DNA from 2 places in the Xenorhabdus bharatensis genome. Region 2 is predicted to be linked to the other one. Evidence: predicted binding sites of a transcription regulator. Region 2 holds the regulator's gene; the other holds the start of a gene.
What was found. Region 2 encodes PurR, which represses purine synthesis genes. Its sites were predicted from a motif close to CANGCAAACGTTTGCNTG; they were not measured.
Positions count from the first base shown of each region.

Region 1: the regulator PurR is predicted to act here: its motif matches at 5,970-5,987, upstream of cvpA (colicin V production protein).

Region 1 covers NZ_JBBMXG010000001.1:262,154-278,092, reverse strand. The annotation lists gene pdxB (4-phosphoerythronate dehydrogenase PdxB) at 1-29, shown strand, start outside; gene AAC855_RS01080 (aspartate-semialdehyde dehydrogenase) at 129-1,139, shown strand; gene truA (tRNA pseudouridine(38-40) synthase TruA) at 1,139-1,984, shown strand; gene AAC855_RS01070 (DedA family protein) at 2,060-2,749, shown strand; gene accD (acetyl-CoA carboxylase, carboxyltransferase subunit beta) at 2,907-3,851, shown strand; gene folC (bifunctional tetrahydrofolate synthase/dihydrofolate synthase) at 3,844-5,142, shown strand; gene dedD (cell division protein DedD) at 5,132-5,839, shown strand; gene cvpA (colicin V production protein) at 6,041-6,529, shown strand; gene purF (amidophosphoribosyltransferase) at 6,562-8,079, shown strand; gene AAC855_RS01040 (UbiX family flavin prenyltransferase) at 8,125-8,709, shown strand; gene AAC855_RS01035 (TIGR01777 family oxidoreductase) at 8,742-9,650, opposite strand; gene AAC855_RS01030 (glutathione binding-like protein) at 9,967-10,587, opposite strand; gene yfcD (NUDIX hydrolase YfcD) at 10,714-11,229, shown strand; gene AAC855_RS01020 (DUF6347 domain-containing protein) at 11,897-12,895, shown strand; gene AAC855_RS01015 (SDR family NAD(P)-dependent oxidoreductase) at 13,090-15,939, shown strand, end outside.
Region 2 covers NZ_JBBMXG010000005.1:72,735-88,673, reverse strand. The annotation lists gene rnt (ribonuclease T) at 75-725, shown strand; gene AAC855_RS06640 (Grx4 family monothiol glutaredoxin) at 780-1,121, opposite strand; gene sodB (superoxide dismutase [Fe]) at 1,481-2,059, shown strand; gene purR (HTH-type transcriptional repressor PurR) at 2,584-3,609, shown strand; gene punR (DNA-binding transcriptional activator PunR) at 3,613-4,521, opposite strand; gene punC (purine nucleoside transporter PunC) at 4,658-5,836, shown strand; gene cfa (cyclopropane fatty acyl phospholipid synthase) at 6,191-7,342, shown strand; gene AAC855_RS06610 (riboflavin synthase subunit alpha) at 7,419-8,063, opposite strand; gene AAC855_RS06605 (MATE family efflux transporter) at 8,307-9,680, shown strand; tRNA gene AAC855_RS06600 (tRNA-Val) at 9,841-9,917, shown strand; tRNA gene AAC855_RS06595 (tRNA-Val) at 9,952-10,028, shown strand; gene pykF (pyruvate kinase PykF) at 10,545-11,954, shown strand; gene AAC855_RS06585 (major outer membrane lipoprotein) at 12,467-12,706, shown strand; gene AAC855_RS06580 (L,D-transpeptidase family protein) at 12,789-13,853, opposite strand; gene AAC855_RS06575 (hotdog fold thioesterase) at 13,970-14,326, opposite strand; gene ydiJ (D-2-hydroxyglutarate dehydrogenase YdiJ) at 14,398-15,939, opposite strand, start outside.

The sequences.
Region 1 (15,939 bases), on a different contig from region 2:
AGATTGGATTTGAAACTAAAGTCATTTAAAAACAGCTGATTAACGGTGTTTAATTAACTGTATTGAGTTAACAACAGGCAGAATTCTCTGCCTGCCAGCAAAATAAAAGAGAAGTGGAGAAAACCAACATGTCAGAAGGTTGGAATATTGCGCTATTGGGTGCAACGGGCGCAGTAGGTGAGGCGATATTGGCGTTATTACAGGAGCGCCAGTTTCCGGTTGGTGAACTGCATCTTCTTGCCAGTGAACAAAGTGTCGGCAGCATCAAGCGGTTTAATGGTAAGAACATCACCGTTCACGATGTTGCCGAATTTGACTGGTCACAGGTACAGCTAGCATTTTTTGCTGTGGGTATGGACGTCACCGCACAACATATTGCACAGGCAACAGAAGCGGGCTGTCTGGTGATAGACAGCAGCGGGTTGTTTGCTGCTGAACCGGATGTTCCATTGGTTGTGCCGACAGTAAACCCCCATGCGTTGGCTGAGTATCGTAACCGTAATATCGTTTCAGTTGCTGATAGTGCAACCAGTCAGGTGTTAACGGCTATCAAACCTTTAATTGATACTGCGGGTATCGCGCGTTTACAACTGACTAATATCCTGCCGGTTTCTGTTCATGGTAAAGCAGCGATTGAAGAATTAGCAGGGCAAAGTGCCCGTTTATTGAATGGTATCCCACCCGATGAGGGGCGTTTCAATAAACAGCTGGCATTCAACTTACTGCCTTTGCTGCCTGATGTGGAAGGTACAGTGCGTGAAGAGCGCCGGATTGTCGATCAGGTTCGCAGAATATTACAGGATGAAGGTTTGCCTGTTTCTGTCAGCTGTGTTCAGTCTTCCGTCTTCTACGGTATTGCCCAGATGGTCAGTGTAGAAACGCTGCGTCCGGTTGGTGTAGAAGAAGCGCGTGACGAATTTGAACGTCTTGAAGAAATTCAGGTCTCAGAAGAGGGGGATTACCCGACTCAGGTTACTGATGCATCAGGTGCAGATGGGCTGAGTATCGGCTGTCTGCGTAATGATTACGGAATGCCGGAGAGGCTACAGTTCTGGTCTGTTGCCGATAACATTCGTTTCGGTGGTGCATTGATGGCGGTTGAAATCGCAGAAAAACTGATTCAGGAGCAATTTTACTGATGTCTGATACAGAACTGAATCAGTCTGTGCCAGAAGCAAAAAAAGTGAAAATTGCACTGGGGATTGAATACGACGGCAGCCGCTATTATGGCTGGCAGCGTCAGCAGGAAGTCAGAAGTGTACAGGCGTGTCTGGAAAAAGCGCTGTCAAAAGTTGCAAATGAACCCATTGCTGTTTTCTGCGCAGGCAGAACGGATGCAGGTGTTCACGCAACGGGGCAGGTTGTGCATTTTGAAACTTCGGCACAGCGTAAAGATGCCGCATGGACAATGGGCGTTAATACCCATTTGCCTGCGGATATCGCAGTGCGTTGGGTGACAGCGGTAGATGATGAATTTCATGCCCGTTTCAGTGCAACAGCACGTCGGTATCGGTACGTTATCTTTAATCATCGTTATCGTCCTGCGGTATTGGCGAAAGGTGTCACGCATTTTCATTATCCTCTGGATGAGAAAAAGATGCATGAAGCAGCCCAATGTCTGTTAGGAGAAAATGATTTTACTTCTTTCAGAGCAGTACAGTGCCAGTCCAATTCGCCGTGGCGCAATCTGATGCACATTAATGTCAGTCGCCACGGGCACTATGTTGTCGTGGATATCAAAGCGAATGCTTTTGTCCATCATATGGTGCGTAATATTGTCGGCAGCCTGCTGGAAATTGGCTGTGGTAATCAGGGCGTACAATGGATGGCTGAACTGTTAGCACTGAAAGATCGGACAAAAGCAGCAGCAACGGCTAAAGCTGAAGGGCTATATTTAGTTGCGGTGGATTATCCTGCTCACTTTGGGTTGCCTGAGCCGGTGATGGGGCCTTTGTTTCTGGCTGATGAATTGGTTTCTGACTGATGAACTGGTTTTTGACTGATAAATGCTGATTTTTTCGAATGACGGCAGGGATGTTTGAGTACTACGAGGAATATTATGGAGTTTTTTACTCATTTTATTGATTTCGCGAAGTTCATTGTTGATTTTATTTTACATATTGATGCCCACTTGGCTGAATTAGTTGCCAATTATGGTGACTGGGTATATGGGATCTTATTTTTAATCGTATTTTGTGAAACCGGGCTGGTGGTTACACCGTTCCTGCCGGGGGACTCACTGCTATTTGTAGCGGGAGCGCTGTCGGCATTGGATTCTAACGATCTTAACGTACATATTATGGCTGCATTGATAATTGCCGCGGCAATTATCGGGGATGCGATAAACTATACTATTGGTCGTGTTTTCGGTGAGAAACTGTTCAATAACCCAAATTCGCGGATTTTCCGTCGCAGTTATCTGGATAAAACTCATCAGTTTTATGAGAAACATGGCGGAAAAGCGATCATTCTGGCGCGGTTTGTGCCAATTATCCGAACATTTGCGCCATTCGTTGCCGGGATGGGAAAAATGTCTTACCGACATTTTGCTGCATATAATGTTATCGGGGCATTGATATGGGTATTATTGTTCACTTATGCCGGTTATTTATTCGGTGACATGCCGATTATCCAACAGAATCTGAAATTATTAATTGTTGCAATTATATTTATTTCTATTCTGCCGGGTGTGATTGAAATCTGGCGTCATCGCCGGGCGGCATCTAAAAATGCGGCAGATAATAATTAGATGTCACTAAATGATAGATAGCCACAAACAGGTTTGAGCAGTTTTTTATCCACACTGTTATAGCATTGTGGTTTAATGGCACGTAAAACAAAAGCTGGCTTATACCGAGGAAATGCAGCCCCCGTTATAGGCCAGAATCAGACGGAAAGGTTCATTAATGAGCTGGATTGAAAAGATTCTAAACAAAAGCAAAATCATGCAAACTCGCAAGGCAAGTATCCCTGAAGGAGTTTGGACTAAATGCGACAGTTGCAGTCAGGTGCTTTATCGCGCTGAATTAGAGCGTAACCTCGAAGTGTGTCCACGATGTGACCACCATATGAAAATTTCTGCCCGCCAGCGTTTGCAGTCATTTTTGGATGAGGGAAGTACAACAGAGTTAGGCAGCGAATTAGAGCCTAAAGATATCCTGAAATTCCGCGATATCAAAAAATATAAAGATCGGCTGGCAGCAGCTCAGAAGCAGACTCAGGAAAAAGATGCCCTGATCGTCATGAAAGGCTTGTTACATGATATGCCGGTTGTCGCGGCTGCATCTGAGTTTAACTTTATGGGCGGCTCCATGGGTTCGGTTGTAGGCGCGCGTTTTGTGCGTGGTGTTGAACAGGCACTGGAAGATAACTGCCCGTTTATCTGCTTTGTCTCCAGTGGTGGAGCACGTATGCAGGAATCACTGATGTCACTGATGCAGATGGCAAAAACCAGTGCTGCATTAGCGAAAATGCAGGAGCGTGGCTTACCTTATATTTGTGTTCTGACTAACCCGACGTTCGGTGGTGTGACCGCAAGTATGGGTATGCTGGGTGACATCAATATTGCCGAGCCTAAGGCATTAATCGGTTTTGCTGGCCCACGGGTTATCGAGCAGACGGTACGTGAGAAATTACCGGAAGGTTTCCAGCGCAGTGAATTCCTGCTGGAAAAAGGTGCGATTGATATGATAATGCGCCGTCCGGAAATGAGAGAAAGAATTGCCAGTATGCTTGCCATGCTGACTCATCAGCCACATCCCGACGCGAAAACAGCGGTAACAGAAATTGTTGCTGAACCTACTGACGTCGAAGTTGACATACACATCAACCCTAATAAAGAAGATGTCTGATACTTTACAAATTCCTCAAGCCACATCGTCACTGACGATGTGGCTTTCCTACCTTGGAAACCTGCACCCGAAAGCGATTGATATGGGGCTTGAGCGTATCGGTACCCTTGCCGATAAACTGGATTTACTACATCCGGCCCCTAAAGTCATTACGGTATCCGGTACCAATGGTAAGGGCACAACCTGCCATACCCTTGAATCCATTTTTCTGGCTGCGGGCCTGAAAGTTGGTGTTTATAGCTCCCCGCATCTGGTGCGTTATACCGAGCGGGTACGTATTCAGGGTCAGGAACCTACAGAACAGGATTTTTGCCGTGTATTTGCTGGCATTGAATCCCAGCGTGGTGATATCTCCTTAACCTATTTTGAATATGGAACACTGGCGGCATTACAGCTCTTCAGAGAAGCTGATCTTGACGTTGTGATCCTCGAAGTAGGGCTGGGTGGGCGCCTAGATGCCACGAATATTGTCGATGCAGATATTGCCGTAGTTACCAGCATTGCACTGGATCATACCGATTGGCTTGGCGCGGATCGTGAACGTATCGGACGCGAAAAAGCGGGTATTTTCCGTCAGGGCCACTTTGCTGTCGTTGGCGAGCCGGATATGCCACATTCCATTGCTGATGTTGCCGATGAACTGGGCGCAAAATTATTCAGCTGTGGTAAAGACTGGGATTTTGCTCAGGAAAAAGAGAGCTGGCACTGGCGCACAGTTGATCGACAATTTAACTCGTTGCCGATCCCTAACCTGCCATTAGCGAATGCTGCAACTGCACTGGGCGTCATTCATTGTCTGTTACAGCAGAATGATAAAGTCAGTCAGGCGATTGATGAACAGGCTATTCATGATGGTTTGAAGCGTGCCCAGTTACCGGGGCGTTTTCAAATCATAGGGGAAAAGCCGCGTATCATTCTGGATGTGGCTCATAATCCCCACGCCGCCGGATATCTGGCACAAAAACTGACGGAGTTATCCCGTTCACCGGGCAGTAAAGTACGGGGTGTTGTCGGCATGTTGCAGGATAAAGACATTGCGGGAACACTGGCCTGTCTTACTCAGCAAATTGACGAATGGTATTGTGCATCACTGCATGAATTTCGTGGTGCAGAAGCGGCTGTGCTGGCGGAACACTTACCCGATGCCCGAATATTCCCGGATGTTGAACAGGCATGGCATCAGGCTATGGAAGAGGCATCAGAGCAGGATATTATCGTGGTCTGTGGTTCTTTCCATACGGTCGCTCATGTTATGGAGTCATTGGAGGAGATAAAGGGACGTGGCAAGTAAATTTCAAAATCGCTTAGTCGGAACCATCGTTCTGGTGGCACTGAGTGTCATCGTACTGCCGATGCTACTGGACGGCGATAAGAAATATAATGAGGGAAAATTCGCTTCTATCCCATTAGTGCCTAAGCCGGGTGATGAAGAGAATATTGATTCGATTCCGCCACTGACACAAAGTATGCTGTCTACACCTCCGGAAGGGGCTGCAGAGGCGATGCAGACACAAACTCAGGAGCGACAGCAAGGTACGGATACGGCAGGTACTGATACATTTTCCGGTGCTTCGGCTCCGGAACCAGTACCGGAGCCGCCAGCTGTAACGTCAAGAGACAGCGGAGAACAGGTAAAATCTGATCTTCCTGTTATTCCTAAACCAGAAACCAAACCGCAGGTTAAGGTAGAGAATCGCACTGAAAGCCAGCCGGAAATGAAATCCCGGTCTGTTGAGCAGGCGCCGCAGGCGGTTGCTTACGTTGTCCAGCTTGGGGCATTAAAAAATGCGGATAAAGTAAATGAAATTGTGGCTAGGCTGCGTCTTTCCGGGCATCAGGTGTATACGGTTCCTTCTTCGGCAGTACAAGGCCAGTTAACCCGGATCTATGTCGGGCCGAATGCATCAAAACAGGCTTTGGGGTCTATTTTGCCTGAACTGAAAGAATTAACCGGTTTACAGGGGCAAATTAAAAATTACACGCCATAACATCATGGTCTTACATACCGGGTTAAAACCCCCCGTGAAAGTTCAGGAGCCCTTCATAATGCACATAGCTTGTACAGGCAGATATGAGCGGTTCCTTAAATTATTTTTAATAGCGGAGTGATAAATCTGCTACGCAAACGTTTTCGTTTTCTGTTAGAATGCGCCCGACCTGAAAGTCGGGAGCCTGTTTTGGATTAAAATATGGTCTGGATAGATTATACAATTATTGCCATTATTGGTTTCTCTGCACTGGTCAGCCTGATTCGGGGCTTTGTTCGTGAGGCACTTTCACTGATCACTTGGGGATGTGCTTTCTTTGTTGCAAGCCACTTCTATACTTACCTGGCGGTTTATTTTACCCGTCTTGGCGATGAGCTGGTGCGCAATGGGGTTGCGATTGCTATTTTATTCATTGCAACACTGATTGTGGGTGCAGTAGTAAATTATGTGATTGGTTCACTTGTTCAGCGAACAGGCTTATCAGGTACTGATCGGGTTCTGGGGATCTGTTTCGGGGCACTGCGGGGTGTCTTAATCGTTTCTGCTATTTTGTTTCTTGCAGACTCATTTACTCCGCTTCCCCAAAGTGCGGACTGGAAACAGTCGCAGTTGATCCCTCAGTTCAGTCAAATTATCAGGTGGTTTTTTGACTACCTGCAAAACGCGTCGAGTTTCCTACCGGAGAAATAGCCTTCTCCGCCTGACTGATGAGGAAAGACTACATGTGCGGTATTGTTGGTATCGTTGGTTTTACATCGGTTAACCAGTCGATTTATGATGCATTGACGGTGCTTCAGCACCGTGGACAGGATGCAGCAGGTATTGCGACTATTGATGGTAACAATGAATTCCGTTTACGTAAGGCCAATGGTTTGGTTAAAGATGTGTTTGAAACAAAACACATGTTACGTTTACAAGGGGCAATCGGAATTGGGCATGTCCGCTACCCGACAGCGGGGAGTTCCAGTGCTTCTGAAGCCCAGCCTTTTTATGTGAACTCACCTTTTGGTATCACATTGGCACATAACGGCAATCTGACAAACGCGCTGGAACTGAAAAAAAGTCTGTTTGAAAATGCCCGTCGCCATGTCAACACTACGTCTGATTCTGAAATCCTGCTGAATATCTTTGCTGATGAGTTAACGCAATTTCCGCATTTCCCATTAGAGCCTGATGATATTTTTGCAGCAATTGCGGCAATGCACCGGAAAATCCGCGGTGCTTATGCCTGTGTTGCTATGATTATCGGGCATGGTTTGGTGGCTTTCCGTGATCCGAACGGGATCCGGCCTCTGGTATTAGGGAAACGTACACTGGCAGATGGCCGCAGTGAATATATGGTGGCCTCGGAAAGTGTGGCACTGGATACCTTAGGGTTTGAGTTCCTGCGGGATGTTGCTTCAGGTGAAGCCATTTATATTACTGAGCAGGGGCAATTATTTACTCGCCAGTGCGCAGAAAGCCCCTCATTAACTCCCTGCCTGTTCGAATTCGTTTACCTTGCCCGCCCTGATTCCTTTATAGATAAAATTTCCGTTTATAACGCCCGGTTACGGATGGGAAGAAAGTTAGGGGAAAAAATAGCCCGTGAATGGGAAGATTTACAAATAGATGTTGTTATCCCCATTCCTGAAACTTCCTGCGATGTCGCACTGGAAATCGCTCATATTCTGGATAAACCTTATCGTCAGGGGTTTGTTAAAAATCGCTATGTCGGGCGTACCTTCATTATGCCCGGTCAGCATGAACGCCGGAAGTCAGTCCGGCGTAAACTGAATGCCAACCGTGCTGAATTCCGTGGCAAAAATGTTTTACTGGTGGATGATTCGATTGTCCGTGGTACAACGTCGGAGCAAATTGTGGAACTGGCCCGGGAAGCTGGCGCTAAAAAAGTCTATTTTGCTTCGGCTGCTCCTGAAGTCCGCTTCCCGAATGTCTACGGAATAGACATGCCAAATGCTAATGAATTGATCGCCCACGGTCGCGAAGTTAATGAAATTCGCCAGTTGATTGGTGCTGATGCCCTGATATATCAGGATCTTTCTGATTTAATCGCTGCGATGCATGAAGAAAACCCGGATATTGAAAAATTTGAATGTTCAGTTTTTGACGGTATCTATGTCACGAAAGATATTGATCAGACTTATCTCGATTATCTGGAAAACCTACGTAAAGATGATGCCATGAAATTACAGGGGCAGAGCGAAATCGAGAGTCTGGAAATCTATAATGAAGGATAATAACATTCCTATCATTAAATTATTTCCGGTATTACTGAGGAGCGCATGAAAAAACTGATCGTCGGTCTGACAGGGGCAAGTGGTGCAATTTATGGCATTCGGCTGCTACAGGTTTTGCAACCTGTAGAGGGTATTGAAACACATCTGATAATCAGCCAGTCAGCCCGGCAAACACTGGCACTGGAGACAGACTACACTTTGCGTGAAGTACAGTCCCTTGCTGATGTGGTGCACGATAGCCGTGACATTGCCGCCTCTATCTCTTCGGGGTCATTTAAGACATCAGGGATGGTGATCTTACCTTGTTCCATCAAAACATTATCGGGCATTGTGCATAGTTACACAGATGGCTTAATCACCCGTGCTGCCGATGTGGTTTTGAAAGAAGGGCGTAAACTGGTGTTGGGCATCAGAGAAACGCCATTACATCTGGGGCATTTAAGGTTAATGACTCAGGCTGCTGAAATCGGTGCTGTAATTATGCCGCCAGTACCTGCATTTTATCATCGGCCTGAATCTATTCAGGATATTGTTGACCAGACGGTTAACCGTGTGCTTGATCAGTTTGATATCGACCTGCCAGCGGATTTATTTAACCGCTGGCAGGGCGCAAAAACTGTCAGTATTTAACATATCAGTATTTAAAACGTCAGCGTTCAATATTACCTGACGTTTCCCGTTAGTAACTGTTTTAGGGTTTCTTCTAATTCAAAATAGCGGAAGCCGAATCCGGCTTCTTCCAGCCGCTTCGGTATCGCCTGTTGCCCGCCTAATACCAGTGTTGCAGCTTCTCCCATCACGATTTTTAATACGAAAGCCGGGAGCCGGAACACAGCGGGACGATGCAGCACTTTAGCGAGTATTGCGCTGAACTGATCATTATGAACAGGATAGGGCGCAGTCATATTGAAAGGGCCTTCCAGCTCAGGAGAAACCAGCAGATAATAAATACCACTGACCATATCATCAATATGGATCCACGGCATATATTGCCTACCATCTCCTATCGCTCCCCCAAGCCCTAAACGGAACATAGGCAGCATTTTACTGAGCGCACCTCCCTGACTTGCCAGCACAATACCTGTCCTCAGCAAACATACCCGGGTTTTTTCACTTTTAGCCTGTAAGGCCAGTTGTTCCCAGCGTTCACAGAGCTGATGGGAAAATTCATCATGGGGAGGGTCATCTTCTGAGACAAGAGATTGCCCTTGATCGCCATAATATCCGACGGCTGAACCGGAAATAAAAACAGAAGGAGGAGACTCACCTGCTCTTATCAACGCACTTAATTTTTCGGTCAGTTTCCAGCGGCTCTGGCAGAGTTTATCTTTTTGTTTGGGTGTCCATCGCTTATCTACGATAGGTTCACCGGCAAGATTGATAACTGCATCAAAGCCATTCAGATTGTTCCGATCATTCAATGTTGTCCAGCATTCCACCTTATCACTGAATAAAGAATAAACTTTTTGTGGAGAACGGCTCAAAACAGTGATGGAGTGGGAGAGTGAAAGTAATTGATAGATTAACTGTCGGCCTATCAGTCCGGTTCCCCCTGTAACTAAAATATGCATAACCACTCCTTGTGAACAAAGCAAAAGTGGGTATATCTGGGATCTCTCAGGTACAACAACCAGATGGTATCCTGAAAAACGCGAAGTATAGCCAGTGACTGACTATAGCAAGGGATGATGTATACAGCAGCGAAATATGCTGTTATCTGCTATCGACATCAAGTTTTCAGGTGAAAAATTCACGCGGATAAATGATTAGGCCCAGAAAATTTCAAACGACTTCACGGCGACAAAGAAGCGGCCCCCGATAGCATAAGTGCTGATATCGGGGGGTGCGCAGCCGACAAAGAGCCAGCTTGGATACATACTTATTACTTTATGGCTTATTGTAGACGGCTTGCGTTGCAGGACGCTGGCTGATTTTTTCTAACCACTTTTCTACAGCGGGATAATTCTGCAAATTAATTTTTTGATGTTCATAGCGATACGCCCACGGATAAGTAGCAATATCCGCAATACTGTACTCATTGCCGCCGAGATAAGGCGTTTTTTCCAACTGGGTATTCAGTACATTGTATAGCCGCTGAGTTTCTGTTACATAGCGATTTATCGCGTAGGGAACGACTTCAGGCGCATAGTGGTTAAAGTGATGATTTTGTCCGAGCATCGGGCCGAATCCTCCAACCTGCCAGAATAGCCACTGTAATTGCCGGATACGTTCCCGTTCATTCTGGCTCAATAATTTCCCGGTTTTTTCGGCCAGATAGAGCAAAATAGCACCTGATTCGAAGAGAGAGACGGGGTCTCCTCCATCGACAGGCTGATGGTCGACAATGGCAGGGATTTTATTATTGGGTGAAATGGCAAGAAACTCTGGAGTGAACTGTTCATTGGCGCTTATATTGATTGGGTAAATCGTATAAGGGAGACCCGCTTCTTCAAGGAACAGCGCGATTTTATAACCATTAGGTGTAGGGGCATAGTATAGGTCTATCATATAACCTCTAGTAATAATAACGTTAGGATTAATGTTAGATATATTACATTACCATTGTTCCTGTTTGGCTGTAAAATTCCACCGAAGCAAAAGTCGGCATATATATTATTTAGTAAAGGTTTGAAGATGACTCAAGAAAAATCAGTAGATATTGAGTGGGTTGATATTGTCAATGAAGAAAATGAAGTCATCGCGCAGGCAACCCGTGAGCAAATGCGTAATCAAAACCTGAGGCATCGGGCAACTTATATTGTTGTACATGATGGAATGGGAAAAATTCTGGTTCAGCACCGTACAGAAACAAAAGATTTTTACCCCGGTAAACTGGATGCCACTGCTGGTGGAGTCGTAACGATGGGTGAGCATCTGCTTGAATCAGCCCGTCGTGAAGCTGAAGAAGAACTGGGAATCGCGGGAATTCCTTTTGCTGAACATGGGATCTTCTATTATGAAGAAAAAATCTGCCGTATATGGGCAGGCTTGTTCAGCTGTGTCAGCCACGGGCCATTTGCATTACAGGAAGAAGAGGTTTCTGCGGTTTACTGGTTATCAGCGGAAGAAATTGCAGCCCGATGTGATGAATTTACGCCAGATTCGTTGAAGGCCCTTTCTCTATGGTTGTCCCGTAATAAATTATCCTGATCCAAAATATCCCCTTTTTATTGCGTATCAGCAGAATGGAGCCATAACGCTTCATTCTGCATAGCAAAGTCTGATGTAAAACCTCACCGAATATCAGCAGGAATGCACTATACACAATGGAATTCAAGCGGCGTCGCGGTGGCAAGAGAATTCATTCCCGGGGACATAGATAACTATGTGACCGGGCTGTGACTGGAGTGAGTGAGCGCAGCCAACAAAGAGGCAACTTGAAAGGTGAAGTGTATATAATCGTTAGATTTATTTGACAATATAGTATCTCAGATTTTGTCATTTTTTTGTTTTTCTAACTTCTCCGTTAATTTTTCAGATAAATAATCAGCTGTTTTTAATCTTTGCTCATTGATGAATATTTTATTCATCCTGCTTTCCTGATATTTTTTATCTATCACATATTAATTAATCTTTTTTTGTATCTAAATGATGTTATTTATTTGTTTTTTAAAGAATAACCTGTGATTTTTCTTAGGGTAAAGTAATTTTTTAAATTGAAACAATAATGGATTAAAGGTATACCAATATCCTGTTACGTAAAACGTTAGTCGTTTATCTTAATAGCGACAAACATGATAAAATTTATAATGAAGAAAATAACAAATATACTTAATATAAGCTTCGTCTTTTAGGTCAGGTTGATTAGGGGAGTGTTATGGCTTCATTGAATCACAAAAAACATCTGACAATGGCCGATTTTTCCAATGCTATTGTGCGCAGCTTTATTGATATCACTATTATTGGCGGAATTTATTTTTTCCTGTGTGGTTTACAGGGGGAAGCGCCTTCGGCCAGTATTTATCTTATTATTTACCCTTTAGTTTCTATTGTTACAGTTTCTTTTGAGATTATATTTGATAATGTAAAATCTTCCTCGGATAAATATAGTCAACAAACCCTCTCTGGTAATATCAGAAAGTCAGATAAGCTGATAAACAAGAATGGGCATGTTTACCGGTTATGGGGATTGATTACCCTCTATGCCGTTATGTTTTATATTATATTGATCCTGCCATTTTGTTTTTTATTACAGAGTATCTCTGTTTCGTCAAAATTAAATATTTGGCTGGCACTAATCGGCAGTTTTTTATTGATATTACTTTCAAGTTGTTTCATTGTATCCAGACTTAAAAATTACGCTATTGAACTTTATGGCCAACTATTCTCCACGGCAAAGGGAGAAGTAAAAGAAGAAGATAGTGACTCTCATATAATATTTAATTATTTTTTACCTTGGGCAATTATTGGTGCTGCGATTGCAGGGTTATTGGCATATGGTTATTTTCGGGCCGAGAGTGGTAATTTTACAGATGTAATTACCGTTTCAATGGTAGCCTTCAGTGCAGGCGGAACATCTTATATTATTTCTCTATGGATAGCTTATGTAACACAAAAACAATCTATCCTCGATATTAAAGCAAATTTATTACACTTTGAAAAAGATGATAAACTTGATGAATACTCAATGTATTTTCTCATTCATGTTTTCAGTGGTGGTGTCATAACATTAATTTTTATTGCATCTAAATTTTTATCTATTGATCACTTCTCTCTAATACAAATAATAGTTATTGAAACAATTGTCGGAGCTGCGGCGGCTATAGCAGGTTCATTAGCCGGGTTATTAAGAGGCAGATCAAAAACGTTATCCTAAAACGTTTAATTAATATTTTTGTCAGAATATCTTGCTAATCTATTTGAGCTGCGGGTATTTGAAAACATACTCAGAAATATGCTTAATAGGTTGAGTATGGTGTTCCTGATAGCAGATAACAGTGAAAACACTCAATACAGTGCATGAGATATGCGCTGGATATGGGATTGCTTTATTCAGAACGCGAGGGATGTATGTCCAGGACATATTTTTTGCATGACAGAAAAATTAATGGAGATATTGCGATTGTCGGGATGGCAACTCATTTCCCTGATGCCCCGAATTTATATCAATTCTGGGAAAACATCATAGGCAAAAAGGATTCGCTGATCGATATCACGGAGATGTCAAAAGAAGAATATTGGAAAAAAGAAGACTTTTATCATCCAGACCCGACAGCCACTGATAAAACCTATGGTCATCGAGCCGGCTTTGTGCCTGCGATTGATTTTGATCCGGTCGAATTTAAAATTCCTCCCGCTATTCTCGATTCACTCAGTACAGCTCAGTTATTTGCCTTGTATGTGGCTAAACAGGCAATGCAGGATGCTGGTTTGCTGGATCCGCAAAACAGTAAGACTGACCGTGATCGTATTGGTGTGATTTTAGGTGGTGGTGGCAACGGCAATACCTCATTTTCGCTGGCTGCCCGCCAACAGGCCCCTTATCTGCGTGAAATCATGACAAAGGCAGGTCTTTCCGAAGAAGTTGCCGATGAAATTATTGAACGTGCGCACGGAATGTATCTGGAATGGAACGAAGACAGTTTTCCGGGGTTTTTGGGTAATGTGGCCTGCGGCAGGATCGCCAGTTATTTTGATCTCGGTGGGACATCCTATATGGTGGATGCCGCTTGTGCCAGCAGCCTTGCCGCAATCAAGGCCGCTATCGGGGAATTACATTCCGGTAGCTGTGATGCTGTCTTAACGGGCGGTGTCAATTTGGAAAACTCCATTTTCTCTTTCCTTTGTTTCAGTAAAACCCCTGCCTTATCGAGAAATAACGTATCCCGTCCCTTCGACCAGAGCGCTGATGGCATGATGCTGGGGGATGGTGTGGGAATGCTGGTGTTAAAGCGCCTTGAAGATGCAGAGCTGGATGGCGACAAAATCTATGCAGTCATCAAATCCGTTGAAGCCTCCAGTGATGGTCGTGCAAAGAGTATTTTTGCTCCCCGTCTGGAAGGGCAGGTAAAAGCCCTGAAACGGGCTTATGCCAGTGCAGGTATTATGCCGGCTGATATTCAGCTCGTTGAAGCACATGGTACCGGAACCGCTTCCGGTGATGATACTGAACTCAAGAGCCTGCATGCGGTCTTTGGGGAGTTTCAGCTTCCGCCGAAATCGGTGGCAATCGGCAGTATCAAATCTCAGATTGGGCATACCCGTTGCGCCGCTGGCGCGGCTTCGATGATCAAAGTGGCACTGGCGTTACATCATAAGGTATTACCACCGACAATTAATGTGGAAAAACCAACAGATTTGTTGATGTCGGAAACCAGTCCGTTCTATGTCAACAGTGAATCCAGACCGTGGCTACGTTCGTTCAGAAATGCGCCGCGCCGGGCGGCATTGAGTGCATTTGGTTTCGGTGGCACTAACTTTCATGCCATTCTGGAGGAATACGAGAAACAGGCCAATGGCCGTTATCGGTTGAATGAATCACCTTGGGTTGTGTTGCTTAAAGGGGAAAATCCCGCTGAATTACTTACGCAGTGTGAATCCACGTTATCCCTCTTTACCCGTGATGCAGCGGAAAATGCCATCCGTCGGCATCTTGAACAACAAGATATTGATAATTTACAGCAGCATCAGGCCAGAATACTGTTCGTTTCTCAGTCGATAGAACAAACAGTGAAACTGCTTTCCATTGCGATCAGTCAATTACAGAAAAACAGCACAGAAGGTTGGGAACATCCTCACGGGATCTATTATCAGCCTGAAGGAAAAATGCTGGATGGCAGGATCGTTGCTCTGTTTCCGGGGCAGGGTTCGCAATATGTAAATATGGCGCGGGATATTGCCAATGACTACCCTGAAATGCGTCAGGCACTGGAAGTGCTGGATGATGTGGCTGTCAATGAATCAGGTCACGAATTATCCCCGATCATATACCCTGTTCCGGCTTTTTCAGATGAAGAGTATGCCGGACAGCAGCAGCGGCTGACAGACACCGCTAATGCTCAGCCGGCATTGGGGGCAGTTAGCGCCGGTTATTTCAATATATTGGGCAATATGGGATTCAGGCCTGATTTTGTAGCCGGTCACAGTTATGGTGAGGTAACGGCACTTTGGGCAGCGGGTGTTCTTTCCGACAAAGATTTTCATCGGGTTTCCCTTGCCAGAGGCCGAGCCGCCGCATCAGCGAATCGGCTTTGTGGCACAGGCTCTGATGCCGGTGCAATGCTGGCGGCATCATTGCCCCACGCCCGGCGTGGAGAAATCCTCCACCGTTATACAGGCGTTATTATTGCCAATGATAACTCTGAACAGCAGGTCGTCTTCGGAGGAGAGACTGCTCAGATTAATCAACTGCATGATGAATTGAAAAAACAGGGCGTTCATTGTCGTATTCTGCCGGTATCTGCCGCTTTCCATACCCGATTTATCCAGCCCGCTTATCAGCCTTATCGTGAATATCTGGCGGATATTAACTTCCAGTCACCGGAGTGCCAGTTATTTTCCAGTGCCACAGCAGAACCTTATAGCCGCACACCGCAGCTGATCAGAGAATTATTGGCCGAGCAGCTGATAAAACCCGTCAAATTCCGCCAGACCATAGAAGCAATCTACCAACAAGGAGGGCGTTTATTTGTTGAGTTCGGGCCAAAAGGCGTTCTGGGCAAATTAGTGTCCGATATTCTGAAAAATCGCGAGCACACCGTGATTTCAACTAACCCCACCGATAAAGGGGAGGAGAGATTACAGCTAGCCCGTGTTCAGGCCCGGTTACTGGCAGAAGGAGTAAAGCTGCGGGATATCAACCGGTATGTCCGCCTCCAGCCTGTGGAAGAAGAAAGAAGCAGACGTCTGACGTTCAGATTA
Region 2 (15,939 bases):
GTCGATATTACTTCTGCAATGCACAATAAATTTTGTCATAATATCCGCTATCCTGAAGTTAAGAATAAAATCAGATGTCTAATATAAAAGATCAAAACATGCTCAGTGGACGCTTTCGTGGTTATTACCCCGTTGTTATTGATGTAGAAACCGCTGGGTTTAATGCGCGGACAGATGCTTTACTTGAGATAGCTGCAACGACTTTAAAAATGGATGCCGAAGGTTGGCTGGCTCCGGCTGATACGCTGCATTTCCATATTGAACCCTTTGAAGGAGCTAATCTTGATCCGGCTGCGCTGGCATTTACAGGTATTGACCCGACTAATCCATTACGGGGAGCTGTCAGCGAATATACTGCGCTGCATGCCATTTTTAAGATGATCCGCAAAGGTATGAAAGAGAATAATTGCAACCGTGCCATTATAGTTGCTCATAATGCCAGTTTTGATCACAATTTTGTTATGGCGGCAGCTGAACGCGCTCGTTTAAAGCGTAATCCATTCCATCCTTTTGCTACGTTTGATACGGCTGCGCTGAGCGGTTTGGTGCTCGGTCAGACTATTCTGGCAAAAGCCTGCATTACAGCAGAAATCCCCTTTGACAGTAATCAGGCACACAGTGCTCTCTATGATACAGATAGAACGAGCCTACTTTTCTGCGAACTAGTTAATCGTTGGAAGCGATTAGGTGGTTGGCCGCTGGCCACTCCGGACGACGAAGTCTGATAAACTAAGAGCCTATTTGATTAGGCTCTTAGTACCAATAATGATTATCAAATCTTACTGGCTGTCTTCTTGTTCACGGTATTTATCCGCGGTTTCTTTAATCAATGTTTGCAGTTCACCGCGTTGATACATTTCCATCAGGATGTCACATCCCCCGACTAACTCACCATCAACCCAAAGTTGAGGGAATGTCGGCCAGTTAGCATACTTAGGTAATTCAGCACGGATATCTGGGTTTTGCAAGATATCCACGTAAGCAAAACGTTCACCACATGCAGATAAAGCCTGAACAGCCTGAGCAGAGAAACCACAGCTTGGCAGCTTTGGTGAGCCTTTCATGTACAGCAAAATCGGGTTTTCATTAATTTGGCGTTCGATTTTCTCAATTGTCGTCATTTTTACTTCCTTAAACCGCAGGTGCTGTTTATCAGCATCAGAAAAGATTGATTCAGAATACCACTTTCTGGTGCTGGTTTTCTACAGCGAACGTGCTGCTGCAAATTTTTATTCTGAACAACAAATTGTAATCACTGATATTTTCATACCCTATAAATATTTAATCCATTAAAACTGAACAGTTCTACATCAGCTCATTATTAAATCGCATCTTTTTCCCTGTTATTTAGCAGAAAAGTTGTTAAGATAATCACTAAAATAGCAACATGATAATAAGCTTAAATTTGCTCTATCCATGATTAATACTTTACGAATCATGGTTTATAAAGCCAAAAACCCGATATTAAAAGGAGTATGCAATGTCTTTTGAATTACCAGCATTACCTTATGCTAAAGATGCCTTAGAACCTCATATCTCAGCAGAAACTCTGGAATATCATTACGGCAAACATCACAATGCTTATGTTGTGAATCTGAATAACCTGATTAAAGGTACAGAGTTTGCTGGGAAAACACTGGAAGAAATCATCGAGACTTCTGATGGCGGTATCTTCAATAATGCTGCGCAAGTATGGAACCACACTTTCTACTGGCACAGCCTGTCACCAAACGGTGGTGGTGAACCTACCGGCAAAGTTGCAGAAGCCATCAACAAAGCTTTCGGCTCTTTTGCTGAATTCAAACAGCAATTTACTGATTCAGCCCTGAAAAACTTCGGCTCCGGCTGGACATGGCTGGTCAAGAAAACTGATGGTAGCCTGGCTATCGTTAATACTTCCAATGCAGCAACTCCACTGACTGGTGAAGATAAACCTGTTCTGACCGTTGATGTATGGGAACATGCTTATTACATCGATTACCGCAATGCCCGTCCTCAATATCTGGAGCATTTCTGGGCTCTGGTTAACTGGCAGTTTGTGGAAGAAAATCTGGCTTAATTAGCCTATCAGTACAATACAAGGGCAAGTTTTTCCGGTTCTGCGCACTGTTATGCTGTCTGAAGCTGAAGCGTGAAAAACTTCCCCTTGAAAAATAGATGGCGTTTCACCACTATGTTATTTCTGGGCTTAAGGTTATTTCCGTACTCAGGCGATCAAACAGAGACTCGCCAGAAAAACAATCATGACTAACGCACTACAAGCAGTCAATAATCCCAATTTCAGATCTGTATCCATAAACCATCCTCATCGTGAAAATTAAGACTCAGCAACACCATAAATTTTAAGTGGTTATTTATCTCAAAGATTAAAAATCGCACTGTGATATTTAATACATATACTTTATAGCATCGATTACTGCTTTCACTTTTGAGCTAGATCAGACAAAATTCACGGTTTATCACTAAATTATTGCCAGTTATCTTCCTATATACAAATATAATACTGGCAAATGATTAACAAAGATCTATATCCAGATAAAGGGTATACAAATTTAGACCAAAAGGTCAGGAGTCCTTTTTATCATGGCAACGATTAAAGATGTGGCTAAACGCGCTGGTGTTTCAACCACAACCGTATCCCATGTTATTAATAAAACCCGTTTCGTCGCCGAAGATACGAAAGCCGCAGTATGGGCTGCCATTAAGGAACTGAATTATTCTCCCAGTGCCGTTGCCCGAAGCTTAAAAGTCAACCACACAAAATCTATCGGGTTATTGGCAACTTCAAGTGAAGCACCTTATTTTGCTGAAATCATCGAGTCTGTCGAAAATAGTTGTTATAGCAAAGGCTATACATTGATTTTATGTAATTCCCATAACAACCTCGACAAACAAAAAGCTTATCTCGCAATGCTGGCACAAAAACGTGTAGATGGCTTGTTAATTATGTGTTCAGAATATCCTCAACAGTTGCTGGGGATGCTGGAGGATTATCGCAATATTCCTATGGTTGTCATGGATTGGGGGGAATCCAGAGGGGATTTTACGGATGCCATTATTGATAATGCCTTCCACGGCGGTTATTTAGCAGGCCGATATTTGATTGAACGTGGGCATCGTGATATTGCCTCCATTCCCGGCCCATTAGCCAGAAATACAGGCGGCGGGCGTCATCAGGGTTTTATCAAGGCACTGAAAGAAGCCAATATTACTATTCGGGATGAGTGGATTGTTCAGGGAGATTTTGAGCCTGAATCAGGTTATCAGGCCATGTGTAAGATCTTAAACCAGAAGCATCGCCCTACTGCGGTGTTCTGTGGTGGGGATGTGATGGCAATGGGCGCTATTTGTGCTGCCGATGAGATGGGTTTACGCGTCCCTCAGGATATTTCTATCATTGGTTATGACAATATCCGTAATGCCCGCTATTTCACACCCGCACTGACAACGATTCACCAACCTAAAGAACGGCTGGGACAAATGGCTTTCTCCACGCTACTTGATAGGATTATCAATAAACGTGAAGATGCTCAAACCATCGAAGTCCACCCGCGTCTTGTAGAGCGTCGTTCTGTTGCTGATGGTCCTTTTATTGATTATCGCCGCTAACAGTTAGTCTTCTTGCAGCCATTCAGCATTAAGCGTTGTGTTATCACCAAGATATCCAAGCAACCAGCTTAATGCAGGTGAATGGCTTTTCTGTGACCATGTCAGGCAGCACGGGCTATCAGGTAACGGCTGCTCAAGTTCAAGTACACACAATTTTCTCTGACGAATAAGCGGCAAGGCCCGGTGTTTAGGCACCATTCCCACACATAACCCCTCCATTAAACATGACAATCCCGCCTCCCAATCAGGAACCACCAACCGTCGCTGATTATCTAAAGCCCATGTATCACGCTTAGGCAGATTACGTGATGTATCCTCAAGACATAAACTGGCATAAGGCCGCAATTGGTCATCATTTAGTTTTTCCGTTATGAGTGCCAGCTCATGCGCAGGGCTGGCAACACACAGCCACGGCATAAAACCCATATCCCTGAAACTGTATCGCTCACCCACAGGAGAAGCACGGGTTGCACCAATAGCAACATCAACTCGCCCATCCACCAGCGCATCCCAGACGCCATTAAAAACTTCGGGATAGATAAATAACTCAATATCCGGAAAATGACGATAGAAATCCAGAATAAGCTGGCGTGTCCGTTCTGGTTTAACAACCTGATCAACAGCAATACTGAGTTGACCGCGCCACCCGTTTGCCACTTGCTGACATTGGTGCCGGGTATGATTCATTTTTTTGATAACAGAACGGGCTTCTTTGACAAAAATGGCTCCCGCTTCAGTTAACTCTACGTCACGGTGACGGCGTTCAAACAGAGAAACTGCCAGCCATTCTTCAAGTTGCTTTATCGTATAACTGACGGCAGAAGGCACACGGTGAAGCTCTGATGCAGCCGCACTGAAACTTCCTGTTCTTGCCACCGCATCAACAACTTCCAGAGAATATTCAGACCACATGTTTCTTCCTTTTAATTTTTTTCATAGCATGGTACAAATAATACCGTTTCACAATCAAAAATCACGCCATATAAAATAAGCTCCATATTTCTTTATCAATTACCACACCGATTGACTAACGCGATTTATTAACACAATGACAACAAATAAAAACTCTCTTCCATTTATGTTCTATCTTGCCGGCCTGAGTATGCTCGGTTACTTAGCCATTGATATGTATCTGCCTGCCTTTGATGCCATGAGCAAAGATTTAAACACATCAAAAGGTGCTATCAGTGCAAGTCTCAGCATTTTTCTCGGCGGTTTTGCCGTTGCTCAACTCTTATGGGGATTACTTTCTGATCGTCTGGGAAGAAAGCCTGTTCTGATTATCGGCTTATCCCTGTTCTGCCTCAGCTGTTTGGGTATACTTTGGATAACAAATGCAACTCAATTACTTGTCCTGAGATTTATTCAGGCTGTTGGCGTTTGCTCTGCTGCCGTTTCCTGGCAGGCTCTGGTTGTCGACAGATATGATGCTGAGCGCACAAAACGTGTTTTCGCTATGATTATGCCATTAGTTGCGCTTTCCCCTGCCCTTGCACCATTATTAGGCGCATGGTTACTGTCACACACCAGCTGGAGAATGATATTTCTTGTCTTGATGGCGGTAACGCTGTTACTACTGATACCTACACTTTTTCTGACGAACAAACGTGTTCCCATTGATACCAGCGCAGATAATAATAGTGCTTCTTTCTTCACTTTATTGAAGTCATCAGCTTTTAGCGGCAATGTTTTGATTTATGCTTCCTGTAGCGCAGGCTTTTTTGCCTGGTTAACGGGTTCACCAACTATTTTAAATAGCATGGGCTATGACGCAACAGATATCGGTTTAAGTTATATTCCACAAACTTTGGCATTTATGGTCGGTGGGTATGGTTGCCGTATTTTGTTGGAAAAAGTTAAAAGTGAAACTATATTTCCTATCTTATTGGCAGGTTATGCCATCAGCATGGTACTTATCTATTTAGCTGCTTGGTTCTATCCTTCTTTCATCGTTATTCTTATTCCTTTTTGTGTTATGGCAGCAATGAATGGGGCTTCTTATCCTATCGCTGTAGCAAATGCTCTTTCTGTTTATCCGAAAGACAGCGGTAAAGCGGCTGCATTGCAAAATGCTTTACAATTAGGCCTTTGCTTTATGGCCAGCATGCTTGTTGCCATGTTTATGAAAAGCCCTCTCTTGTCAACGACAACAGTGATGGTAGCAACCATTATCCCAATGGTAATAGGTTATTATTTACAAAAGAGAAAGTGTGATATTGGCAACTAATTATAAATTGATTAGTTACTCCACAATATAATACCTAAGAATACTCTAAACTAAAGGTCATATGATGATATGACCTTCCTCCAGCATATTGTTTAAATATTATTTCACCCATATACTCATATAGATTCATTATTCTAAAAAGCTCGGAATTTGAGGTTTAGAAGAGCAATGAAGCTCTCTTTTATATCACGGACGAATGGCATAACTGCCTTTAAGTCATTTTCTGATTAGTTTCAATATTCCCTACGGATTTCAAAATTCAGTTCAGCGGTAAGAAAACGAATCCAGGGAAGTATAAATAACCAGTAACAAAGAGGTACCTCAAAATTCCACCACATAAATGTTGGAGAGTATATGAGTTCATCTTTCGTTGAAGGAAATAAGAAAATCACTGACCAGTGGCACAGGATTGCTAATGACCTGCTTCAGGAAGCCGGTATTCAAATTAATGGAGAACGCCCTTTTGACATACAAGTCAAAAACCCTGATTTTTATAAAAGAGTATTGAAACAGGGATCTTTAGGATTAGGCGAAAGCTATATGGATGGCTGGTGGGATTGTGAGCGTTTAGATGTTTTCTTTTATAAGATATTACGGGCGGGTCTGGAACACAAAATTCCAAAAAATTTTAAGGACATTTTGATGATCATGACTTCCCGTTTGTTTAATTTACAGTCCCCCAAACGGGCATGGATTGTAGGGGAAGAACATTACGATTTGGGTAATGACCTATTTACACTCATGCTTGATCCCAATATGCAATATTCATGCGGTTACTGGAAAGATACGAATTCACTGGAAGAAGCTCAGTCTAATAAACTTCGGCTGATTTGCGAAAAACTACAGTTATCGCCGGGCATGACTTTGCTGGATATCGGTTGCGGTTGGGGAGGATTAGCCGCTTATGCAGCTAAACATTATTCTGTTTCCGTCACTGGGGTGACTATTTCAGTGGAGCAACAAAAGTATGCTCAGGAGCGCTGTAAAGATCTGGATGTGAAAATTATCCTTGAAGATTATCGGGATCTGAACCTCCAATTTGACAGAATCGTTTCTGTCGGCATGTTTGAACATGTAGGCTCCAAAAATTATGCTAATTACTTCGACGTAGTACGTAGGAATCTGAAGCCTGATGGCCTTTTCTTACTTCACACCATTGGTTCCAATCGGAATAAAGTGAATGTCGATGCGTGGATCGGTAAATATATTTTCCCTAATGGTCATTTGCCATCAATTTCAATGATTGCTAAAGCAAGCACCGGGAAATTTGTGATGGAAGACTGGCATAACTTCGGAGCTGACTATGATCGTACTCTAATGGCATGGTATGAACGTTTTATTACAAACTGGGATAAAATAGCTGATAACTACAGCCCCCGCTTCAAACGAATGTTCAGTTATTATCTGAATGCCTGTGCCGGGGCGTTTCGTGCCAGAGATATCCAGTTATGGCAGGTTATGTTCAGCCCACGTGGAATTGAAAATGGATTAAGAGTTCCGCGTTAATATTTTGCTTATAATGGATTTGCAATACCATTAAAAAGCTACAGAAATGAAAACTGTAGCTTTTTTCTGTCATATTTTAATTATCTTCCAATTGTGATAATACTTTTTCTTGCTCTTTCTGAGCCATGAAACGCTCAACAGTATCTACAATAGCCTGAGTCTGCGGATCAATTTCAATATTCACTTTATGACCGATACGCTTTTTACCCAATGTCGTACGCTCTAACGTTTCCGGTATCAAATGAACACAAAAACGATTATTGACGACATCTCCAATGGTCAGACTAATTCCATCAATGCCAACAAATCCTTTATGCAGGATATATTTCATTAATTGTTTGTCATAAATACGGAACCATATTTCATGGTTATTTTCTGAAGTGAAAATTTTCGCAATTTCAGCTGTTGTAATCACATGGCCGGACATTAAATGCCCACCAATTTCATCACCAAATTTTGCTGCTCTTTCCAAGTTGACTAAATCACCAATCTTAAGCTCACCAAGATTAGTCAGACGCAGCGTCTCTTTCATCAAATCAAAGCTAATCAGATCACCGTCAATTTTTGTGACAGTCAGACAACAGCCATTATGAGAAACGGAAGCTCCCGTTTCAATATCAGGTAATAATTCAGCCGGAAATTTGACTATATGAGTCCGAAAATGTGTTTTTTCTTCAATAGCAACTATAGGCGCCTTTCCCTGAACAATGCCTGTAAACATGGGGAACCTCTTTCATCGTTTTACATAATAAGTTAGTGTAACCCACTAATCTCTTTTAAACACTATTTCACGTGTAATGTGATTACTCATTTAGACTAAATATCAAACAATGATTGGATTAGTAAAATGAGTCCTATACAATACCTACGTTAACAACAGTTTGCTTTTCAAACAGTTCTGTTTGCTCGCAGAAATTTTCCTTATTTTTTCTATCGTCAATTTTTCAATTAAAAGGTGTAGTACGTGCAGAAATATTTCAATGAAGCGCGTAGTTTGCTCGCTCTGGGGATCCCCGTCATTATCGCTCAGTCTTCACAAACTGCGATGGGTGTCGTCGATACAGTCATGGCCGGTAAGGCAGGTGCAATTGAGATGTCCTCTGTTGCTATAGGGACGTCAATCTGGCTGCCGGCGATTTTGCTTGCTCAAGGGCTGTTGATGGCTTTAACACCAATCGTTGCTCATATGAATGGCTCAGGCCAGAGAAAAAATGTTGCAGGCCAGATCCAGCAAGGCTTTTGGCTGGCGACATTTCTTTCTATCTTTGTAATGACGATTTTATATAACTGCCGATTTATTATAGAAGCGCAGCATAATGTCGATCCCGTTCTGGCACAAAAGTCCATCGATTTTATCCATGCAATTATGTGGGGGGCACCCGGTTGCCTGTTCTATCAGGTTTTACGCTGCCAGTGTGAAGGGCTGTCAAAAACCAAACCCGCAATGGTTATTGGCGTTATCGGGCTATTAGTGAATATTCCTGTTAACTATATTTTCATTTACGGTAAGTTTGGTGCACCAGAACTTGGTGGTGTAGGTTGTGGGGTTGCAACCGCTAGCGTTTATTGGGTTATGTGTCTGTTACTACTTACCTATGTTAAACATGCACCATCTCAGAAAGATATTCACACATTTGAAACTTTTTCTCGCCCTCACTGGCATACACAAAAACGCATTTCTCTGCTTGGGTTGCCGATTGGGCTGGCTATGTTCTTTGAGGTGACATTGTTTGCTGTTGTCTCCTTGCTGCTCTCCCCTCTTGGAGTCGTGGATGTTGCAGGGCATCAAATCGCACTCAATTTCAGTTCACTGATGTTTATGTTCCCGTTGTCATTTGGTATCGCTGCAACCATCCGGGTGGGTTATAACCTCGGGCAGAAATCAACTGAAGGAGCCAAAGTATCAGCTTATACCAGCCTCGTGCTCGGGTTAATCATTGCTGGTATCACCGCGGCATTTACAACCATATTCCGTGTACCGATTGCTATGATGTACAACGATAATCCTGAAGTGGTCATATTAGCCTCTAATCTGATGTTATTTGCTGCTATTTACCAGCTTTCCGATTCTGTTCAGGTCATTGGCTCAGGTGTATTACGTGGCTATAAAGATACGCGTTCTATTTTCGTTATCACTTTCATCGCCTATTGGATTTTCGGATTACCAAGTGGTTATATTCTGGCATTGACCAATCTTGTTACTGAACCTATGGGCCCACAAGGGTTCTGGATTGGGTTTATTATCGGATTGACCGTTGCTGCAATTATGATTGGCTACCGGATTTGGTGGTTACAAAAGCAGCCTGATCATGCTGTCCTCGCCCGCTCTACCCGTTAATTTAGTACATTAAATTAATATCTCAAGGGGAAAAAGCTGCAAATTCACACTAAAAGATGTAAATGCGAGCAATCAAACACGAATTTGCATTTTTTCCCTTGCCAGATAGCTCAGCGATCGTTAATATTCGTCCCCGTTGTCACCCATAGAAATTTAGATTGCGTCCGTAGCTCAGTTGGTTAGAGCACCACCTTGACATGGTGGGGGTCGGTGGTTCGAGTCCACTCGGACGCACCAAATATCTGGTTGGCATAGCAATTCAAATTGATGTGCGTCCGTAGCTCAGTTGGTTAGAGCACCACCTTGACATGGTGGGGGTCGGTGGTTCGAGTCCACTCGGACGCACCATACACTTGATATCCTCCTTTTTATTTATCTGTAGTATCACCGTTACTTTTCTGATAGCCACTCGTATTCGTTATAAAAACGCTTTTCTCATCCACAATATTCAAGCTGCTAAAAATTATTTTTTTACTGTTGCGCAACAACTCTCTGATTTTTCTGATATGAATATGCTTATTTGTTATTCTTTCAAGATAAATTTTTTCCAGAATCACTTTTTGATTCATTTCACAGAAATTAGCCTCTATAATACGCCACTGTCATTAGTTGAATGGTTTCAGCCAATTAATTTACCGAATCCAGAAAAAATTGCAGATGATTAATCGCTCTAAATCCACATGGTTAATACATGCCTGGCTTGATGAAAAACAACCAATTGACACTTTTCTGCCATCCGTTTTCCATGTATGTTGCGCAACTTAAAATGCCAGACTAACAGAGCCAAGTGACACTGGCATATAATGTCAATGGTTGGTGATACACTCTTTTTAATCCATTAAAACCAGTAATAGATAGATTGTCATGAAAAAAACCAAAATTGTTTGTACTATCGGGCCAAAAACTGAATCCGAAGAAAAACTGACCGAACTGCTTAACTCAGGCATGAACGTTATGCGCCTGAATTTTTCTCACGGTGACTACGAAGAACATGGTCAGCGTATTCAAAATATCCGCGCAGTCACTGCAAAAACCGGTAAAAAAGCAGCTATCTTACTGGATACTAAAGGCCCTGAAATCCGTACCATGAAGCTGGAAGATGGCAACGATGTTTCCCTGACAGCAGGCCAGACTTTCACCTTTACAACTGATCAAACCACTATCGGCAATCAGGAGCGCGTTGCCGTTACTTATTCAGGCTTACCCGCCGATTTATCTGTAGGTAATACAGTTTTGGTCGATGATGGCCTGATTGCCATGACAGTAAAAGAAATCGCCGGAACTGAAGTTATCTGTGAAGTTCTGAACAATGGTGACTTAGGCGAAAACAAAGGCGTTAACCTGCCGAATGTTTCTATCAACCTGCCTGCGCTGGCAGAAAAAGATAAACAGGATCTCATCTTTGGCTGTGAGCAGGGTGTTGATTTTATCGCCGCTTCTTTCATCCGTAAACGTTCTGATGTTCTGGAAATTCGTGAACACCTGAAAGCTCATGGCGGTGAACATATTCAGATTATTTCCAAAATTGAAAATCAGGAAGGTCTGAACAATTTTGATGAGATCCTGGAAGCTTCAGACGGTATCATGGTTGCCCGTGGTGATCTGGGCGTTGAAATCCCGGTAGAAGAAGTTATTTTCGCGCAGAAAATGATGATAGAGAAATGTAACTCTGCACGTAAAGTTGTCATCACTGCGACTCAGATGCTGGATTCCATGATCAAAAATCCACGCCCTACCCGTGCCGAAGCAGGTGATGTTGCCAACGCAATTTTGGACGGAACTGACGCAGTAATGCTTTCTGGCGAAAGTGCGAAAGGAAAATATCCAGTTGAAGCAGTTTCCATCATGGCAACTATCTGTGAACGTACAGACCGTGTTATGGGTAGCCGGATTGAAAATACCAAAACACAGAAATTGCGTGTGACTGAAGCCGTCTGCCGTGGCGCAGTAGAAATTGCGGAAAAACTGGAAGCCCCTCTGATCGTTGTTGCAACTTATGGCGGTAAATCTGCAAGATCTGTCCGTAAATACTTCCCTAACGCTCGGATCCTTGCATTAACTACCAATGAAATCACTGCCCGTCAGTTATTGCTGGTTAAAGGCGTTTCTACACAGGTTGTCAAAGAAATTGCCTCTACCGATGATTTTTACCGTATCGGTAAAGAAGCTGCATTAGCCAGCGGTATGGCAAGTAAAGGAGATATCGTTGTGATGGTATCCGGTGCATTAGTACCAAGCGGCACAACAAATACATCTTCTGTTCATGTATTGTAATTATTTTTGATTACAAAGCAGATCGCTCAGTAATTGAGCGATCTGCACTTATAAATAATCCCTCTCTATTTTTTATCCCTCTCTCGCTAATAAAAAAATGTGCTCCTGTAATAAGCGCAAAAAACAGCAATAAAAGATGCATAATAAATACACTAATTATTTTAAAATTATTGACGTTAATACGCATCATTAAAGCATTTTACTCACTTAACCTACGGATTCTGGCAGAGAAAAATGTGTCAAAATAACAAAATAGGCAATGGGATATTGTTGGTTTATTACATCAGTACAGTGAAAAACTGGAAGATACATCACGTAATGTTTGAGATTTTTCTGATTTAATTATTCCTCTCATTACCGTTTTATTGTAGTTATCTAAAAATTATTAACTTATTTTAGAGCGAAAAACAGTAGAATTTGTTTATCAGGACAAAATTTATTCTCTTTCTAAAAAAGTTTGTGTAATAATTAGATAGCTACTTGAAGATTAACTTAATCTAGAGGGTATTGTGATGAATCGTACTAAAATTGTACTTGGCGCAGTAATTCTCGCTTCTACGATGTTAGCAGGTTGTACAAGCACGGCTAAAAAAGTTGACCAGCTTTCTTCTCAGGTTCAAACTTTGGGTTCCAAAGTTGACCAACTGAGCAACGAAGTTGGCTCAATGCGTTCTGATGTACAAACAGCTAAAGACGAAGCGGCTCGTGCTAACCAACGTCTTGACAACCAAGTTCGTTCCTACAAAAAATAAATTTGTAGCATCTTCAAGAATGGCGTACTTAGTAAGTACGCCATTCTTTATATATATATCTTGGATTATCCTACAACTTAGGTCAGGACTTAGTCTGGTAGACTGGTGTGGGCTGATTCAACGGAGGCAGTTTAACGGGTTGAACGTTCAGAGTTTCATCTTCATTCTCCTCCACTAACTGTGATATCTCTTTTTCCCTTTGGTTGGATAAAGCCCCTCTCTCATTTACCGCTATTGGCATTCCAGAACGACGAATAATTTCCTGATCGACCAAGACAACATTTGTTCCCTTGTTTCCAATAAATTTTAATAACCCTTCCGTGCGTTTAATTGGCATAGTCTGAGGATCATCCGCTTCTGTTTTTGACAAAGGTTGATGAACTTCAACATAGCGTTTTCCATCCGGCTCTACTGCATATTTGATCGGTTCATTAATAATCTGAACACGAGTTCCTCTAGGGACACTGTTAAAAAGTGCTTTAATGTCATCAGGACGTAAACGTATACAACCCGAGCTAACACGCATACCAATACCAAAATTGGCATTAGTGCCATGTATCAGATATTCCCCACGCCCGGCTGACAGACGCAAAGCAAAATCACCCATTGGGTTATCTGGCCCGGCGGGTATTACAGCAGGCAGGATAATCCCTCGGCTCGCATAATCCCGGCGAATATTTGTAGTAGGCGTCCATGTGGGATGTTTAATAAGCTGGCTGACTGAGGTTGTCATTGTTGGTGTATTGCGCCCAAGCTGCCCGATGCCGATGGGATACACAATGACACTATCTTTCCCTTTCGGATAATAATAGAGCCTCATTTCAGCCAGATTAATAACAATACCCTGACGGGGAGTATTGGGAAGCAACATCTGTGATGGGATGACCAGCTTGGTTCCGGGTTTAGGTAAATACGGATCAACACCAGGATTGGCTTCTAACATCGCCAACAGACCTATTTGGTATTTAGCGGCAATGGCTTCCAGCGGAAGTCCATCATGAGGTACGATATAGATGGAATTCTCACCAATCAGGCTACTGTTAGCAGGTGGTAGCGGGTATTCCACCGCATAAGCCATATTAGCTATCCCGCAGAACGACAACATGCCGATCAAGAAAGTACTGATAAAAGTCAAAAATCGCTTCATACACACTTCCTCAATGATATTTGAATGCCAGTGGTTAATTAATAGCCTCATATAAGGCTATTTTACCCCCCTTTGCCACAATAAAAACTAAGCAAACTGCTTTTATATACCAAATATTAGGACAATATCGCTGTAGTCAAACGAGATGTGCAACATAATTGTTGCTGTTCATTGTAAATATCAATCTGCCAGACCTGATGAGAACGACCAAGATGGATTGCTTTACAGACTCCTTTAACTATACCATCACGCACAGCTTTAATATGATTCGCATTAATTTCTACACCGACAACTTTCTGTTCACCTTCTGAGCAAAGATAGCCAGCGAGTGAACCCAGTGATTCTGCCAACACCACAGATGCCCCACCATGCAAAATCCCGAATGGCTGTTTAGTTCGTTGATCAACCGGCATCGTACCTTCAATGAAATCATCACCAAGCTGGGTTATTTCTATTCCAACATATCCCAGCATACAATTATGAGTTAACTGATTTAGCATGCTGACATCTGCGCTACGTTTCCAAATTTGTTGTTTCTGAATCACTAAACTATCTCCAATAAAGCTTGTAATGGGTGTTTAAGTACTTTTCCTTCTATGCGCTTCACCTGACTACGGCATGAATAACCGGTGCTGAGGCAATGATCTAAAACAAGGCTGTTCAATGCCGGTGCCCATGACAGACGGTAAATACCAAGCGAGTTTTCGAGATTCTTTTTTTCATGACCATACGTCCCAGCCATACCACAACACCCCACGTTGATGCTGTTTAAATTGCCACCAAAATGGTGAAAGATGTCACTCCACTGTTTACCGCTGTTAGGTAACGCCGTCATTTCTGTACAGTGCCCAAACAAATACCAGTCATGGCTGGATGTTACATCGTCACGTTTTTCTGCTGGGATAATTTCTGGCAATATATTAACCAACCATTCATGAACTAATTGGACATTAAAATTACCCCGATGTTCACCGAGAATATCTTTGTATTCATCCCGATAACACAAAACTAAGGCAGGATCGACACCCACCATCGGAATATCCAATTGTGCTGCCCGATTCAGAAAATCAGCCGTTTTCCGGGCTGTATTGGCAAATTTATTTAAAAAACCTTTGACGTGTTGCGCTTTTCCATTCGGAGAAAACGGCAACAACACGGGTTGATATCCCAACTTCTCGACCAGTCGCACGAAATCAGTGACTACTTTTGCATCGTGGTAACTGGTAAAAGGATCCTGAACAATAAGCACATGCTGTTTACGCTGAGATGGGGATAAGGTTTCAAGCTGTTCCAGTGTCGTTCCCACCGCATAATGCCCTGCCAACTGTTGCTGTAATGTCGGATAGGAAAGCTGAGGCAAATCAGCCATACCAATGGTATGCAGACTGAGTTTTTGTACCCATGGCTGCCGCAGGAAAAAATTAAATACGCGGGGGGCTTTTGCCATTAATGGAGTGCTATCTTCAACATTAGCAACAATGTGATCACGCAACGGACGTAAGTAGCGGCTGTGGTACAAAGCCAGAAAGCGGGCACGAAATGATGGCACATCAATTTTAATCGGGCATTGTGTCGAACAGGCCTTACAGGCCAGACACCCTGACATCGCTTCTTTTACTTCATGTGAAAAATCATACTCTCCCCGCCATGCCTGCCAACTATAACGTGTTTTTTCAATCAGACCACGCAGGCTAGGGCGCGACTGGTCAAGCCCATGTTCCAATAACTCAGGTTTAACACCCTGCTCCGTCAAAAGCCGCAGCCATTCCCTGACAAGAGTGGCCCTACCTTTAGGTGAATGAACCCGATGCTGGCTGATTTTCATTGAAGGGCACATCGGGCTTTTAACGTCAAAATTAAAGCATAGGCCATTGCCATTACACTCCATTGCTCCACGGAATGTGCTTCTGACATTAACGGGGATCGTTCTGTCAAAAGTGCCTCGCTTGGCCGCGTCAACCTTCATCATAGGAGCATCAATACCCATCGGAGGACAGATTTTTCCCGGATTCAGCCTGTTAAGCGGATCAAATGCGGCTTTAATCCGACGCAATTCATCGTACAAGGTTTCACCAAAGAAAGCGGG